DNA from 2 places in the Rhizobium sp. CB3171 genome. Region 2 is predicted to be linked to the other one. Evidence: predicted binding sites of a transcription regulator. Region 2 holds the regulator's gene; the other holds the start of a gene.
The links. The regulator PhoB, encoded in region 2, activates phosphate uptake and scavenging genes when phosphate is short. The targets are predictions, from matches to a motif close to TGTCATNNANCTGTCAT.
Positions count from the first base shown of each region.

Region 1 (7,359 bases), on a different replicon from region 2:
TCGCCTATTTCGCTTGGCTCCACGAATCTCCGAAGCGCAGACTTGGACACGACCTTTGACGGATCGCGCTCTCCTTTCTCGATGCGATCCTGCATCGCCGGCGTCAAAGTATAACCGGGCGCTACGGCATTCACCCGAACCCCTTGAGGTCCCAATTCGGCAGCCATCACTTCCGTCAATGTCCTTAGCGCAGCCTTGCTCATCGCATATGCAGGTTGCGGATGAGCCTGAAAGGTTGTCAGCGAACACATGTTGATAATCACGCCGCGTCCAGCCTCAGCCATTCTCTTTCCGAAGGCTCTGCCGGTCAAAACGCTTCCGCGAAGGTTGACGCCGATTATCTTGTCAAAATCTTCGACGCGCATGGACGTCAATCGGGTCGCATTTTGCAAGATGCCACCTGAGTTGATGAGTGCCTCCACAGCACCGTCTTGGGAAAATACCGATTCTGAAAAATTTTCGACGGCCATTTCATCCGTAACATCGAGATAGACGAACCGAGAATCGCAGTTTTGCAACGTTAATTCGTCCGCGATTTTCCTGCCGCGATCAGCATTGATGTCAGCGATAATTGTTCTCCAGCCGGCCGCGGCAAATTTCCGAACCGTCGCCTCTCCAATCCCGCTTGCTCCGCCCGTTACTACCGCGAGTGGTGCTCTGGCGCCGATTTTCTCATTCATGCGTGGGCTCCTGAACCACTTATCAAATCTAGAATCCGTCGATCTAATGTCGACAATAACAAAATGTCAATCGACATTTCACGAAGAGGCAGGTCACATTTGAAGCAATATTTATGTCGACATTTGACCGACAATCTGCAAAATATGCTATCAGAGGCGTAACTGAACGCCCTAAACTGAAGTGACCAACATGACCATTTACACGTTCGATTGCATTGAAGGTCACACGGCTGGCATGCCCGTGCGGCTAATAACTTCTGGACAGCCAGATCTTGTAGGCGCGACGCAAAGCGAGAGACGACTGGATTTCATCGCCCGCCACGATTGGATTCGCACTGGCCTGATGTGTGAGCCCAGGGGCCACGAAATGATGTCGGGAGCGATGCTGGTTCCGTCCACCCGAAGCGATTGCGACGCCGGCGTGCTCTACCTGGAGACCTCAGGGTGCCTGCCAATGTGCGGTCACGCGACGATCGGGTTGGTTACTTTCATCATCGAAAAGGGATTGATTGAACCGGCGACACCCGGCCTTGTCCGCCTGGACACGCCTGCCGGAGTCGTTGAGGCCAGATATGAAAAGACGGGTGAGAAAGTCAGCGGGGTTCGTTTCAGCAACGTACCCTCCTTCGTTCTTGCCCAAGGCGTCGAATTGAACCATCCGGATCTCGGCCTCATCGTCTTTGACATCGCCTATGGTGGAAATTTTTATCCCATAGTCGAGAGCCAGCGGAATTTTGGAGATTGTGCGGATTATTCCCCCGAAGAGTTGCGAAGAATGGCGCAGGTCCTTGTCAAGCTACTTCCCAGCGTCATCGATGTCGTCCACCCAGACAATCCGAGCATACGGGGGGCGCATCACACGATGTGGTGCGGCGCGCCTATGAAGGGCGCCGACGCGCGCGCAGTTGTCATCGCGACCCCCAAAATCATTGATCGCTCACCGTGCGGCACCGGCACATCGGCACGCGTGGCGCTCCGGGCAGCACGCGGAGAGCAGCAGATCGGCGATGTTTTCAGCCACGAGAGCTTGATCGGTTCCATATTCAAAGGACGGATCGAGCGTCATGTAACCCTGGACGCCGGCATACCCGCAGTCATTCCAAGCGTTGAAGGCCGTGCCTATATTACGGGGGTCTCAACTCACGTTATCGATGACCAGGAACCATACGCTGCAGGCTATTTGACCTGAATCAGCAGCGCCCAATCATGCGGTCTCATAGTCGAGCGGCATCAAACCGATGGCCTCACGCTAATATGAGCCGGCATAACCTTCAATGGCCGTCGGGCGGGACGGCCTCGGTCGGGACCGTTTCCTTCAGGTTCTTCCGGTGGAAGATGAAGAGGCCGGCAAAGACGATGATCGCGGCGCCGATAATGATCTGCATATCGGGAATATCGTTGAAGAAGATGTAGCCCAGCACGATCGCCCAGAGCAGCAGCGTATATTGCAGCGGCGCGAGCAGCGATGCCGGTGCGAGCTTCAACGAGCGCGTGATGAGCAGATGCGCGCAAGAGGCTACGATACCGAGCAGCAGCATGCCGAGCCAATCGATGGGCGTCGCCGGCCGCCAGTGGCCGATGCTCAAGACGATGCCGGTGGCAAGGGCGGCGATCGTCTGCCAGGTCACGAGTGTCGTGTCGCTGGTCGAGCGCAGATAGCGGCTCATCACCAGCGTCAGTGCAAAGGCTAAGCTGCCCGCGAGACCGAAAAGCGACGGAAGCGACAGCATCGCCGTGGACGGACGCAGCGCGATGACGACGCCGGCGAAGCCGACCAGAACGGCCAGCCAACGGCGCCAGCCGATCTTTTCCCCAAGAAAGAAATGCGAGAGCGCCGCAACATAGATCGGCCCGGCCATATAGAAGGTCATCACATCTGCGAGCGGCAGATAGGCGACGGCAGCGTAGAACAGGCCGACATCGCCAGTCGCCATGGCCACCCGCATGAACTGGAGGCCTTTCTGCTCGACGCGGAACAAGGCCATCGGCCCTTGTCTCACAATCATCGGTCCGAGCACGACAAAAGCTCCGAACGAACGGATCACCAGCACCTGACCGACGGCAAAACTCGAGACCAGCCACTTGCCCATCGCATCGTTCAACGCAAAGAGCAGATCGCCGAGCAGCATCAGCACGACGCCGGTCATGATCAGGTTTCCGGCGTTGGCCACGGCTGTCTTAGTCTTCATTCCCCGAATCCTCGCAAAAACGGCCGCGCATGCGCGGCCAAGTGCGGCTTCGACCTTAACGCTTCCGATGTCAAGTGCTGGCTTAAATACGAGCGCTACGAGCGATCGGAGCGATGAATAAACCGGTCAGGCAAGCCGACGGACAACCGCTACTAGCGACCCGGCAACGTCGGAGACATGACTACTTCGCTGAAATAGTTGACGATTTCGGGAAAGTATCCTGGAATGGCGGTTTTCCATGCAGATGCTTTAGGCGACACCGATGCGACGAGACTGATATCGCTGCAAGTCCAACCACTTACCTTCTGCCTGTCATTCGTGTGTCACGATCGCCCGCTAATCACGACACCGTAACGTGACTTCACAAACGCGCGAGGATTCCCATGCGTAAAACTCTAATCGCTCTTGCCGCCGCCACCATGCTGGCCGGCGTTTCCCACGCAGCCACCGTCTATCCGCTCGATCGTGCAACGATCCTGGTCGGCTCGCCTTTCGACTTCAAGGTCGAGTTCGACGGCGCCATCAAGAAGGAAGACGTGAAGATCACCATCAACGGCCAGGATGCCAAGTCCGTTCTCGGCGCCGATTTCAATTTCGTGGCCGACGAGAAGGGCAAGGACGACAAGAGCCTCGGCTCTGCCGTTATTCTGCGCTCCGCCAAGATCGGCAAGGCAGGCACCTATAAGGTAGAAGTCAGCGCCGGCGGCCAGACGAAAGCCGTCACCTGGGACGTGTTCGGCACCTCCGCGACCCCGAAGGCCAAGAACGTCATCTTCCTGCTCGGCGACGGCCTCTCCGTCGGCCATCGCACCGCTGCCCGCCTGATGTCCAAAGGCATGACCGAGGGCAAGGCGAACGGACGCCTCTTCATGGACGACCTCGATCACATGGCATTCATCGGCACATCGTCCACCAATGCGATCGCCACCGACAGCGCCAACACCATGTCGGCTTACATGACCGGCCACAAGACCGCGATCAATGCGCTTGGCGTCTATGCCGACCGCACGCCGGACTCGCTGGACGACCCGCGTGTCGAAAACATCGCTGAAGCGGTGCGCCGCCTGACCAAGAAATCGATCGGCGTCGTTTCCACTGCCGAAATCGAAGATGCCACACCGGCCGCCGTCATTTCCCATACGCGCAAGCGCGGCGACAAGGCTGAAATTGCCGCCATGTTCCTCAACACCAAGCCGGATGTTATCCTCGGTGGCGGCTCGGCCTATTTCCTGCCGAAGGACGTCCCGGGCTCCAAGCGCAAGGACGACAAGGACCTGGTCAAGACCTTCAAGGACGATGGCTACGCGCTGGCGACCGATAAGTCCGAGCTGACAGCCGCCGCTGGCACCAATACCGGCAAGATCCTTGGCCTCTTCCACACCGGCAACATGGACGTGACGCTGGACCGGGAATTCCTCAAGAAGGGCACGGTCGGCAAATTCCCGAACCAGCCCGGCCTCAAGGACATGGCCAAGGTCGCGCTTGATCAGCTTTCCAAGAATCCGGACGGCTTCTTCCTGATGATCGAGGGCGCCTCGATCGACAAGCAGGCTCACACGATGGACTGGGAGCGCTCGGTCTTCGAAACCATCGAGTTCGACCAGGTTGTCGGCATGGCGCGCGAATTCGCCAAGACGCATCCCGATACGCTGATCGTCGTCACCGGCGACCATACGCATGGCGTTTCGGTCATCGGCACGGTCGATGACGAAAAGCCGGGCACGGACATGCGTGAGAAGGTGGGCGTCTACGCCGATGCCGGCTTCCCGAACTATGAGGACAAGGACGGCGACGGTTTCCCTGACAAGGTCGACGTGAGCCGCCGCCTCGCCATCTTCGCCAACAACTATCCGGACTATTACGAAACCTTCCGTCCGAAGATGGACGGCCCGTTCGAGCCGGCAATTCAAAACGAGAAGAAGGAATACGTCGCCAACAGCGCGTACAAGGACGTTCCCGGCGCCGTGCTTCGCGAAGGCAATCTGCCGCGCAATGCCGATACAGCCGTTCATGCCGTCGACGACGTCGTGCTGCAGGCAACCGGTCCTGGTTCGGAAGAATTTAAGGGCTACATGGAAGAGAGCGACGTCTACCGCGTTCTCGCCGATACCTTTGCGCTCGGCGCAGAGACTATGTAATTTGCCAGAAACCTCCGGGCGGCATTGGCCGCCCGGAGGCCATTTCCGAGGAGGTGCGCGGTGGGCAACATTCTTTCCGGTTCCGTTGTCAGTCGCCGCAGCCTGCTTGCGATGATCGGCCTGTCGCCATGGGTCATGACCGCGGGCCCCAGCCACGCCTCGCCCAGCGAACTCTCCTTCGGCGATCTCTACGGCAAGGTCAGCGCGCTCGGCCTCGAATTTTCCGACAAGGTTAAGTCTATGAACGGACAACAGATCCAGATGCGCGGCTTCATGGCGCCGCCGCTGAAGGCAGAAGCGAAATTTTTCGTGCTGACCGAAATCCCGATGTCGATCTGCCCCTTCTGCTCGACCGATGCCGACTGGCCGGACAATATTGTCGTCATCTATCTCTCGGAAGCGCAGACCTTCGTGCAACCCGGCACGCTGATAGCCGTCGCCGGCACGCTCGAAGTCGGCTCCTGGACGGACCCGGAAACCGGATTCTTAAGCCGGCTTAGATTGCGCGACGCGAACTATTGGGTTGCCTGAACAAGATGCTGTCGCTTGAACTCGCCGATATCTCCATTACTTTTCCTGGGCTCGCCGCGCCGGTGCTGACGATCGAGCGACTGCAGATTCCGGCCGGCGGTCGCGTGGCCGTCACCGGCGCCTCCGGATCCGGCAAGAGCACCTTCGTCAACGTTATCACCGGGCTCGAACGGGCACGCCAGGGCCGCATCGACTGGAGCGGCACGAACATAGCCAAGCTCTCCGAAGGTGGCCGGGACCGCTGGCGTGGCGCCAATGTCGGCCTGGTTATGCAGGATTTTCATCTGTTTCCCGGCCTGTCGGCGATCGAAAACATCTTGCTGCCGGCAAGGCTTGCCCGCTCGGCATCCGCCGAGATTGTCGAACGGGCACATGATTTGTTGAAGCGGGCAGGTCTGAAACAGCCCAGGCAAAGGATCGAGACCATGTCGCGCGGCGAGATGCAGCGCGTTGCCGTTGCCCGGGCGCTGCTGCAAAAACCCGGCGTTATTGTCGCCGACGAGCCTACCGCCAGCCTCGATGTCGACAGCGGCGAAGCCGTCGGCAGCCTGCTGCTGGAACTCGCCGATCAGGAAAAGAGCACACTGATCGTCGTCTCACACGATGAGCGGCTGACCGACAAGCTCCAGCGCAAGATCACCTTCAACCTCGGGCGCATCGCCAACGATACCCGGTCGATGGAAGACGCAGCATGATCCGTTTCATCCTGGCCGATCTCCGCAGATTCTGGCTCGGCTCGGCCGTGCTCGTTCTGATCGTGGCCTTGGCCGTGGCGCTCGGGGTGACGGTTACGCTGCAGGAACGGGCGCTCAGGCTCGGCAGCGCACGGGCCGCCGATAAATTCGATCTGGTGATCGGCGCAGCCGGCAGCGAGAACCAGCTCGTGCTCTCCTCGGTCTTCCTTCAGGCCGCGCCGTTGCCATTGATGGATGGCGGGCTGCTGACAACACTCGCTGCCGATCCCCGCGTCGCCTGGGCGGCCCCGATCGGCTTCGGGGATTCGTTCATGGGCAATCCGATCGTCGGCACGACGACGGCGCTGGTGCATAATCTCGCCGGGGAACTGGCGGAGGGAAAAATTTTCGCAAAGGAAGGCGAGGCGGTGATTGGCGCAGGCGTTGCCCTCAAACAGGGCGATGAAATCAAGCCGATGCACGGCTCGGCGCAGGAAGGGGGACATACCCACTCCGAACTCGCCTACCATGTAACCGGCCGCCTGAAACCTACCGGAACGGCCTGGGATCGAGCCATACTGGTCCCGATCCAGGCGGTCTGGCATATCCACGGCATGGGCCATCACGACGATCACGAAGACCCCGCCGAAGCGCATGATGAGCACGAGCATCATGCCATCGATCCGGATGCGCCGTTGAATGAAACGTGGGATGATGAGGTTCCCGGCCTGCCGGCAATTCTGGTGAAGCCGAAGACCATAGCCGATGCCTATAAACTCAGGCAGCAATACCGCGCCGGCGCAACGCTGGCTGTGTTCCCCGCCGAGGTCCTGACCCGGCTCTATGCGACGCTTGGCGATGCGAAACAGGTGCTGTTTGCGATCGCTGTAGGGTCGCAGGTCCTGGCGGCGGCGGCGCTGCTGCTGGTGACGGTCATGCATGTCGGGCAGAGGCGGCGCCAGATCGGCGCGCTCAGGGCTTTCGGCGCCCCGCGCGGCGCGCTGTTTGCGATCGTCTGGTTGGAGCTGTTCGCGCTGGTGGCCATCGGTGTCGCCATGGGCTTCGGCATCGGCTATGCAGCGGCTGCGGTAATTTCTGAGGTCGTGGCGGGGGGTAGCGGCGTCGTCATGCCGGTCGGATTCCTTCG
Region 1 covers NZ_CP121653.1:2,182,413-2,189,771, forward strand. The annotation lists gene QA648_RS29250 (SDR family oxidoreductase) at 1-680, opposite strand, end outside; gene QA648_RS29255 (4-hydroxyproline epimerase) at 871-1,869, shown strand; gene QA648_RS29260 (DMT family transporter) at 1,952-2,869, opposite strand; gene QA648_RS29265 (alkaline phosphatase) at 3,253-5,007, shown strand; gene QA648_RS29270 (hypothetical protein) at 5,119-5,538, shown strand; gene QA648_RS29275 (ATP-binding cassette domain-containing protein) at 5,544-6,233, shown strand; gene QA648_RS29280 (ABC transporter permease) at 6,230-7,359, shown strand, end outside.
Region 1: the regulator PhoB is predicted to act here: its motif matches at 3,180-3,196, upstream of QA648_RS29265 (alkaline phosphatase).

Region 2 (7,359 bases):
CGGCATGGTCGCCTTCGTCGCCAACTATCCGAGAGGGCCGCTCGATCCTTCGACGGCCCTGCCGGTGCAAATCTACATGTGGGCGAGCGAAGCCGAGCGCGCCTTTGTCGAAAGAACCTCCGGGGCCATTATCGTCCTGCTCTTCTTCCTTGTTGCGATGAACATCGGGGCCATCCTGCTACGCCGTCGCTTTGAGCGGCGCTGGTGACGGGAGGCGATGGAATGAACATGATGACGGAAGCCGCGAGCGAAAAAGCACTGGCCAAGAAGATGATGACGATCCCCTACAAGATGATCGGTCAGGCCGTCTCGGTCCATTATGGCGAGAAGCGCGCGCTGTTCGACGTGGATCTGAACATCCGCGCCAACACTGTCACCGCGCTGATCGGTCCTTCCGGCTGCGGCAAGTCCACCTTCCTGCGTTGCCTCAACCGCATGAACGATACGATAGACACCTGCCGCGTCACCGGCAAAATCACGCTCGACGATCAGGATATCTACGACAACTCAATCGATGTCGTCGAGCTGCGTGCCCGCGTCGGCATGGTGTTTCAGAAGCCCAATCCGTTTCCGAAGTCGATCTACGAGAATGTGGCCTATGGTCCGCGTATCCATGGGCTGCATCGGTCCAAGAGCGATCTCGACCATATCGTCGAAACCAGTCTGCAGAAGGCCGGGCTGTGGGGCGAGGTGAAGGACCGGCTCTATGATGCCGGCACTAGCCTCTCAGGCGGTCAGCAGCAACGCCTCTGCATCGCCCGCGCCGTCGCCGTCAGTCCCGAGGTCATTCTCATGGACGAGCCGTGCTCCGCGCTCGATCCGATCGCCACCGCCAAAGTCGAGGAACTCATTCATGAGCTGCGGGAAAACTTCACGATCGTCATCGTGACGCATTCCATGCAGCAGGCAGCCCGCGTTTCGCAACGTACCGCAATGTTTCATCTCGGCCATCTGGTCGAGGAGAACGATACCGATAAGATGTTCACCAATCCCGATGATTACCGCACGCAGGATTACATCATGGGCCGTTTTGGCTGATGATGCTCCCCGCGCGGTTCCTTTCACATCTTTCACCTAGAGGATAAAAAAATGGTCTCAACACACATTCTCTCCGCTTACGACGAAGACCTGAAGTTCCTGACGCGCCGCATTTCCGAAATGGGCGGCCTGGCGGAGCAGATGGTCAGCGACAGCGTCCGCGCCCTGGTAAACGGCGATGCCAGCCTTGCGCAGAAGGTCATCTCCGATGACGTCATTCTCGACCACGCCGAGCGCGAAGTCGGCGACAAGGCGATCGTCACCATCGCCCGCCGTCAGCCGATGGCTGCGGACCTGCGTGAAATCATGGGCTCCATCCGCATCGCCGCCGATCTGGAGCGCGTCGGCGATCTCGGCAAGAACACCGCAAAGCGCGTCATCGCCGTGCAGGGCACCGGCGTTCCGCGTCGTCTCGCCCGCGGCATCGAACACCTCTCCGAACTGGCGCTCGTCCAGCTCAAGGAAGTGCTCGACGTCTACTCGACCCGTTTACCTGACAAGGCCGTGTCGATCCGCGAACGCGACGAGGAAATCGACGCCATGTACACCTCGCTCTTCCGCGAGATGCTGACCTACATGATGGAAGATCCGCGCAACATCACCACCTGCACGCATCTTCTTTTCTGCGCCAAGAACATCGAGCGCATCGGCGACCATGCCACGAACATCGCCGAGACGATCTATTACATGGCGACCGGTGCCCAGCCCGAAGGCGAGCGCCCGAAGGACGATACCGCCAACACCGTCGGTTCGGTAACGGAATAAAGTAGACACCAAGAGAAGGAGACCAGAGGCGCATGGTTCCGAGAGTTGCTGTTGTAGAAGACGAGGAAGCGCTAAGCGTTCTGCTGCGCTATAATCTCGAGGCCGAGGGCTTCGAGGTCGACACTATCCTGAGAGGCGACGAAGCTGAGCTGCGCCTCCAGGAGCGCATCCCCGATCTTCTGATCCTCGATTGGATGCTCCCCGGCGTGTCCGGCATCGAGCTCTGCCGTCGGCTGCGCATGCGGCCGGAGACGGAGCGCCTGCCGATCATCATGCTCACCGCTCGCGGCGAGGAAAGCGAGCGCGTGCGCGGCCTTTCCACCGGCGCGGACGACTATGTCGTCAAGCCGTTCTCGACGCCGGAACTGATGGCCCGCGTCAAGGCGATGTTGCGCCGAGCCCGCCCGGAGGTCCTGTCCACGGTACTGCGCTGCGGCGATATCGAACTGGACCGCGAAACCCATCGCGTCCACCGAAAGAGCCGTGAAGTGCGGTTGGGGCCGACGGAATTCCGCCTTCTGGAATTCCTGATGTCGTCCCCCGGCCGCGTCTTCTCTCGGTCTCAGTTGCTCGACGGCGTGTGGGGGCATGATATCTATGTCGACGAACGCACCGTCGACGTGCATGTCGGCCGCCTGCGCAAGGCGCTGAATTTCTCCAACATGCAGGACGTCATCCGCACCGTTCGCGGCGCGGGTTATTCCATGGAGGCCTGATGGGGGAGGCCTGATCGGGGCAACCCGATTGGCCATCCAACATAGCGGCGGAAACAGAAAACGGGCCTTTCGGCCCGTTTTTCCTTTGTCTGGTGTGGTTCAGTGCGCGGCCCGGCGCCGGTCATGCACCGGCTGATAGGCCAGCCGCTGATGGTAGGTGCAGTAGGGCGAAGAGTCCGGGCTGTCATTGCCGCAGAAGTGAAAATCTTCCTTCAGCGGGTCGCCGACCGGCCACTTGCAGGTGCGCTCCGTGAGCTCCGTCAGGCCGAGGCGGCGCGAGATCGGAACGACCACATTGGCGGCCGGACGATATTCGACTTCGCTGACCGTATCGATCTCGACCTCTTCCTTGAGCATCGTCGCACCCTGCTGGCGGGTAACCGTGCGGGTTGCAACGCGCGAGGCGTAATTCGGCGCGCGTGGGGCCGAGGTATTGCGCTTCGGCGCTCGAGCTGTGGTTGCCGCACCACCGGCCTTCGCTCGGCCCGGCAGGCTCAAGCGATGCACTTTGCCGATGACGGCATTACGGCTGACACCACCGAGCTGTGCCGCGATCTGGCTGGCGCTCAAACCTTCGGACCACAGCTTTTTCAGCTTCTCGACGCGTTCGTCTGTCCAATTCATGCCCTGTCTCCGCTATCGCGTTTCTGATGGCAGAATCCCTCACCATTGCCTCGAATTGGGTCGAGGCGTGAAACGCTTTAAAATTGTGGTGACTAGTTCCGCCGCATGCAGTCTAGTAATTGGTTTTTAACCTAGTGTGAGGCTGACTCCGTGACAAGAGTCGCGGGAATCTTGAGGAATCGATTTCGAGGTTTTCCCCAACTTGCTATACGTGAGTGGCATTTATGCAATATAAGTTGTCGAAGACATGCCATCCATCGAGAGGCGCTCTGCCGCACCTGCTAAATCGCCAGTTTTGTTGACATCGCAGTGCAAAACATCAATAGTGCCCATGCCGCCGCAAGGCGGCATTTTTGATTTTTCCGGGCCCGTTTCATTCGAAGGAAACGATTGGCCCTAAAGGTTGTGATCGAGGAGAATGCGCCATGGCTGAAACCGCGCCGCTTTATGACACCTATATGCGTGCTCCGCTGCGGTTCGAGCGAGGCGAGGGCGTGTGGCTGATCACGGAGACCGGCGAGCGTTATCTCGATTTCGCCGCGGGCGTCGCGGTGAATTCGCTTGGCCACGCCCATCCACATCTGGTTGCAGAGCTGAAGTCGCAGGCCGATAAGGTCTGGCACCTGTCCAACCTCTATGAGGTGCCGGGTCAGGAGAAATTGTCGAAGCGCCTGACGGAGGCGACCTTCGCCGATAAGGTATTCTTCACCAATTCCGGTGCGGAGGCGCTGGAATGCGCCATCAAGACGGCGCGTCGCTACCAGTTCTACAAGGGTCATCCCGAGAAATTCCATATCATCACCTTCGAAGGCGCCTTCCATGGCCGCACGATCGCGACGATCGCCGCCGGAGGCCAGGAAAAGTACCTCGAAGGTTTCGGCCCGAAGGCGCCCGGCTTCGACCAGGTGCCTTTCGGCGATCTCGACGCGGTGCGTGCCGCCATCACCGATGCGACAGCCGCGATCCTGATCGAGCCCGTGCAGGGCGAGGGCGGTATCCGCCCGGCGACCAACGAGTTCCTGCGCGGCCTGCGTCAGATTTGCGATGAGAATGGCCTGCTTCTGGTCCTCGACGAGGTTCAGACCGGCGTCGGACGCACCGGCAAGCTCTTTGCCCATGAATGGGCCGGCATCACGCCTGACATCATGGCCGTCGCCAAGGGCATCGGCGGTGGCTTTCCGCTCGGTGCCTGCCTTGCGACCGCGGAAGCGGCCGCAGGCATGAAGGCGGGCACGCATGGCTCGACCTATGGCGGCAATCCGCTCGCCATGGCGGTCGGCAACGCCGTGCTCGATGTCGTGCTATCAGACGGTTTCCTGCAGCATGTGCGCGATGTTGCGTTGGTGTTCCGCCAGGGCTTGGCCTCGCTCAAGGATCGTTTTCCGGATATTATCGAGGATGTTCGCGGCGAAGGGTTGTTGCTCGGCATCAAGGCGGCCATTCCCCAGGCGGACCTGCTGCAGGCGATCCGCGCCGAACATCTGCTGGGTGTGCCGGCCGGCGACAACGTCATCCGTCTGCTGCCGCCGCTGGTGGTCACGGCCGAGGAGGCGCGCGAAGGCATTGCCCGCATCGAACGTGCCGCCGAAAGCCTGCGTGCCGCCCGCGTCAAGAAGTCGGCTTGAGTTCAGCGCCCGCTGATCGGGGGCGTTGTTGCCCCACGGCGGGCGTTATCATTTTTGGAGTACAGGTAGGGACATGGCTTCACCGAAACACTTTCTCGATCTCTCGGCCGTCGCGGCTGCCGATCTGCGCAGCATCATCGACGATGCCATCGTGCGAAAGCAGGCGCTGAAGGCAGGTGCGGCCGACAAGCCGCTCGCCGGCAAGATGCTGGCGATGATCTTCGAGAAGCCATCCACCCGCACCCGCGTCTCCTTCGATGTCGGCATGCGCCAGCTCGGCGGCGAGACGCTGTTCCTGTCCGGCACGGAAATGCAGCTTGGCCGCGCCGAGACGATCGGCGATACGGCAAAGGTGCTGTCGCGCTATGTCGACGCCATCATGATCCGCACGACCGAACATTCGCGCCTGTTGGAACTCGCCCAGCACGCGACCGTGCCGGTCATCAACGCTCTCACCGACGACACGCATCCCTGCCAGATCATGGCCGACATCATGACCTTCGAGGAGCATCGCGGTCCGATCAAGGGCAAGACCATCGCCTGGACCGGCGACGGCAACAACGTGCTGCATTCGCTGGTCGAAGGGGCTGCCCGTTTCGGCTATCGCATGAACATGGCCGTACCCCTTGGTTCCGAGCCGAAGGATCACTATCTGAACTGGGCCCGCAACGAGGGCGCCGAAATCATGCTCTCGCATGATGCTGACCGTGCGGTCGCCGGCGCCGATTGTGTGGTAACCGATACCTGGGTTTCCATGAATCAGGAGCACCGGGCCCGCGGTCACAATGTCTTCCAGCCCTATCAGGTCAACGCGGCTTTGATGGCACAGGCCGGCAAGGACGCGTTGTTCATGCATTGCCTGCCCGCCCATCGCGGGGAGGAAGTGACGGACGAGGTGATCGACGGTCCGCAATCCGTTGTTTTCGATGAGGCGGAAAACCGCCTTCATGCGCAAAAGTCGATTCTTGCTTGGTGCCTGGGCGCGATCTGAAGATATAGAACCGCGTTTGATGTCGCGGGCGCAGTAGGAGTAGAGCAATGGCGGAAAGTGCAGCCTCGCTGGGTCAATTCGATTTTGCCGGCGACGATCATGTCGTTCCCTTCCAGGTAGAGGGTCTTGATGTCCGTGGCCGCGCCGTGCAGCTTGGGCCGCTGTTGGACGCAATTCTCGCCCGGCACAGCTATCCGGCCCCGGTTGCCCGGCTGCTGGCCGAGGCGGTGGTGCTGACCGTGTTGCTCGGCACGTCACTGAAGTTCGAGGGCAAGTTCACCGTGCAGACGAAGAGCGACGGGCCGGTCGACCTTCTGGTCGCCGATTTCTCGACGCCGGAGAACGTCCGCGCCTATGCCCGCTTCGATGACGAGGCGCTGGCCAAGGCCGTGGCTGCCGGCAAGACCGAACCGGAACAACTACTTGGCAAGGGCGTCCTCGCCTTCACCATCGATCAGGGTCGCTTCAGCCAGCCCTATCAGGGGATCGTCGCGCTTGACGGCGCGTCGCTCGAGGAGATCGCCGGCACCTATTTCCGCCAGTCGGAACAGATCCCGACGCGTGTCCGCCTCGGGGCCGCCGAATTGTTCGATCGCGATGAGGCCGGCAAGCCGCGCCATCGCTGGCGGGCGGGCGGCCTTGTAGCGCAGTTTCTGCCGGAAGCTCCGGAGCGCATGCGCCAGCCGGACTTCCACGGCGGCGACGGCGACACCAGCCTGCGCGCACACGTCGAGGATGACGCCTGGGCGGAAGCCCGCTCGCTGGTCGAGACCATCGACGCCGACGAATTGACCGATCCGCAGGTCGGTACCGAGCGTTTGCTGTTCCGTCTCTTCCATGAGCGCGGCGTGCGCGTTTATGAGCCCAAGGCAGTTTTTGACCGCTGCACCTGTTCGCGCGATAAGCTGAAGGGTGTGTTGCGGGGGTTCTCCGCCGAGGAGGTCGAAGCGAGCCAGGAGAACGGCGAAATCGCCGTCACCTGCGAGTTCTGCTCGACGACCTATCGCTTCGAGGTGTCCGAGGTGACGGCCGCCTGAGCAATCTCAGGAAAGTGCGAAGAGCAAAATGGAGCGGTGAGGCGATGCCGTGAAAGGCCGACCGCTCCAGCGAGCTTCAGTTCAGCGTCCGCAGCAGGTTGGGCGTATCCAGCGAGAAGGCGGGGATCTTGACGTGAAACAGCTTCCCGTCATCCGTCTCCATCTGATAGTGGCCGAACATCATGCCCGATGGCGTGTCGAGCGGGCAGCCTGAGGAATATTCATAGGTATCGCCGGGCCGCAGCCTGGGCTGCTCGCCCACGACGCCCGGCCCGGTCACCTCATCCACCATGCCGTTCTGATCGGTGATGTGCCAATAGCGCGTCACCAGCCGCACGGTGACGGTCGAGTGGTTGGAAATGATGATGCGGTAACCCCAGACGTAACGATCGTCTTCCGGATCGGATTGCTCCTCCAGATAAAAGGGTTCGACAACAACTTCGATGTCGTGTGTTAGTGCGCGATACATGCCTGACACCTTGGTCACTACTCCGAAACGTCGCGCGCTCAAACGAACGCACAAAGGACGCTCCAGCATTTAAGTCTAGGGCACCTTATCCGCT
Region 2 covers NZ_CP121652.1:153,598-160,956, forward strand. The annotation lists gene pstA (phosphate ABC transporter permease PstA) at 1-208, shown strand, start outside; gene pstB (phosphate ABC transporter ATP-binding protein PstB) at 223-1,038, shown strand; gene phoU (phosphate signaling complex protein PhoU) at 1,090-1,803, shown strand; gene phoB (phosphate regulon transcriptional regulator PhoB) at 1,836-2,519, shown strand; gene QA648_RS00775 (GcrA family cell cycle regulator) at 2,619-3,143, opposite strand; gene QA648_RS00780 (aspartate aminotransferase family protein) at 3,569-4,768, shown strand; gene argF (ornithine carbamoyltransferase) at 4,842-5,759, shown strand; gene QA648_RS00790 (Hsp33 family molecular chaperone) at 5,807-6,796, shown strand; gene apaG (Co2+/Mg2+ efflux protein ApaG) at 6,873-7,265, opposite strand.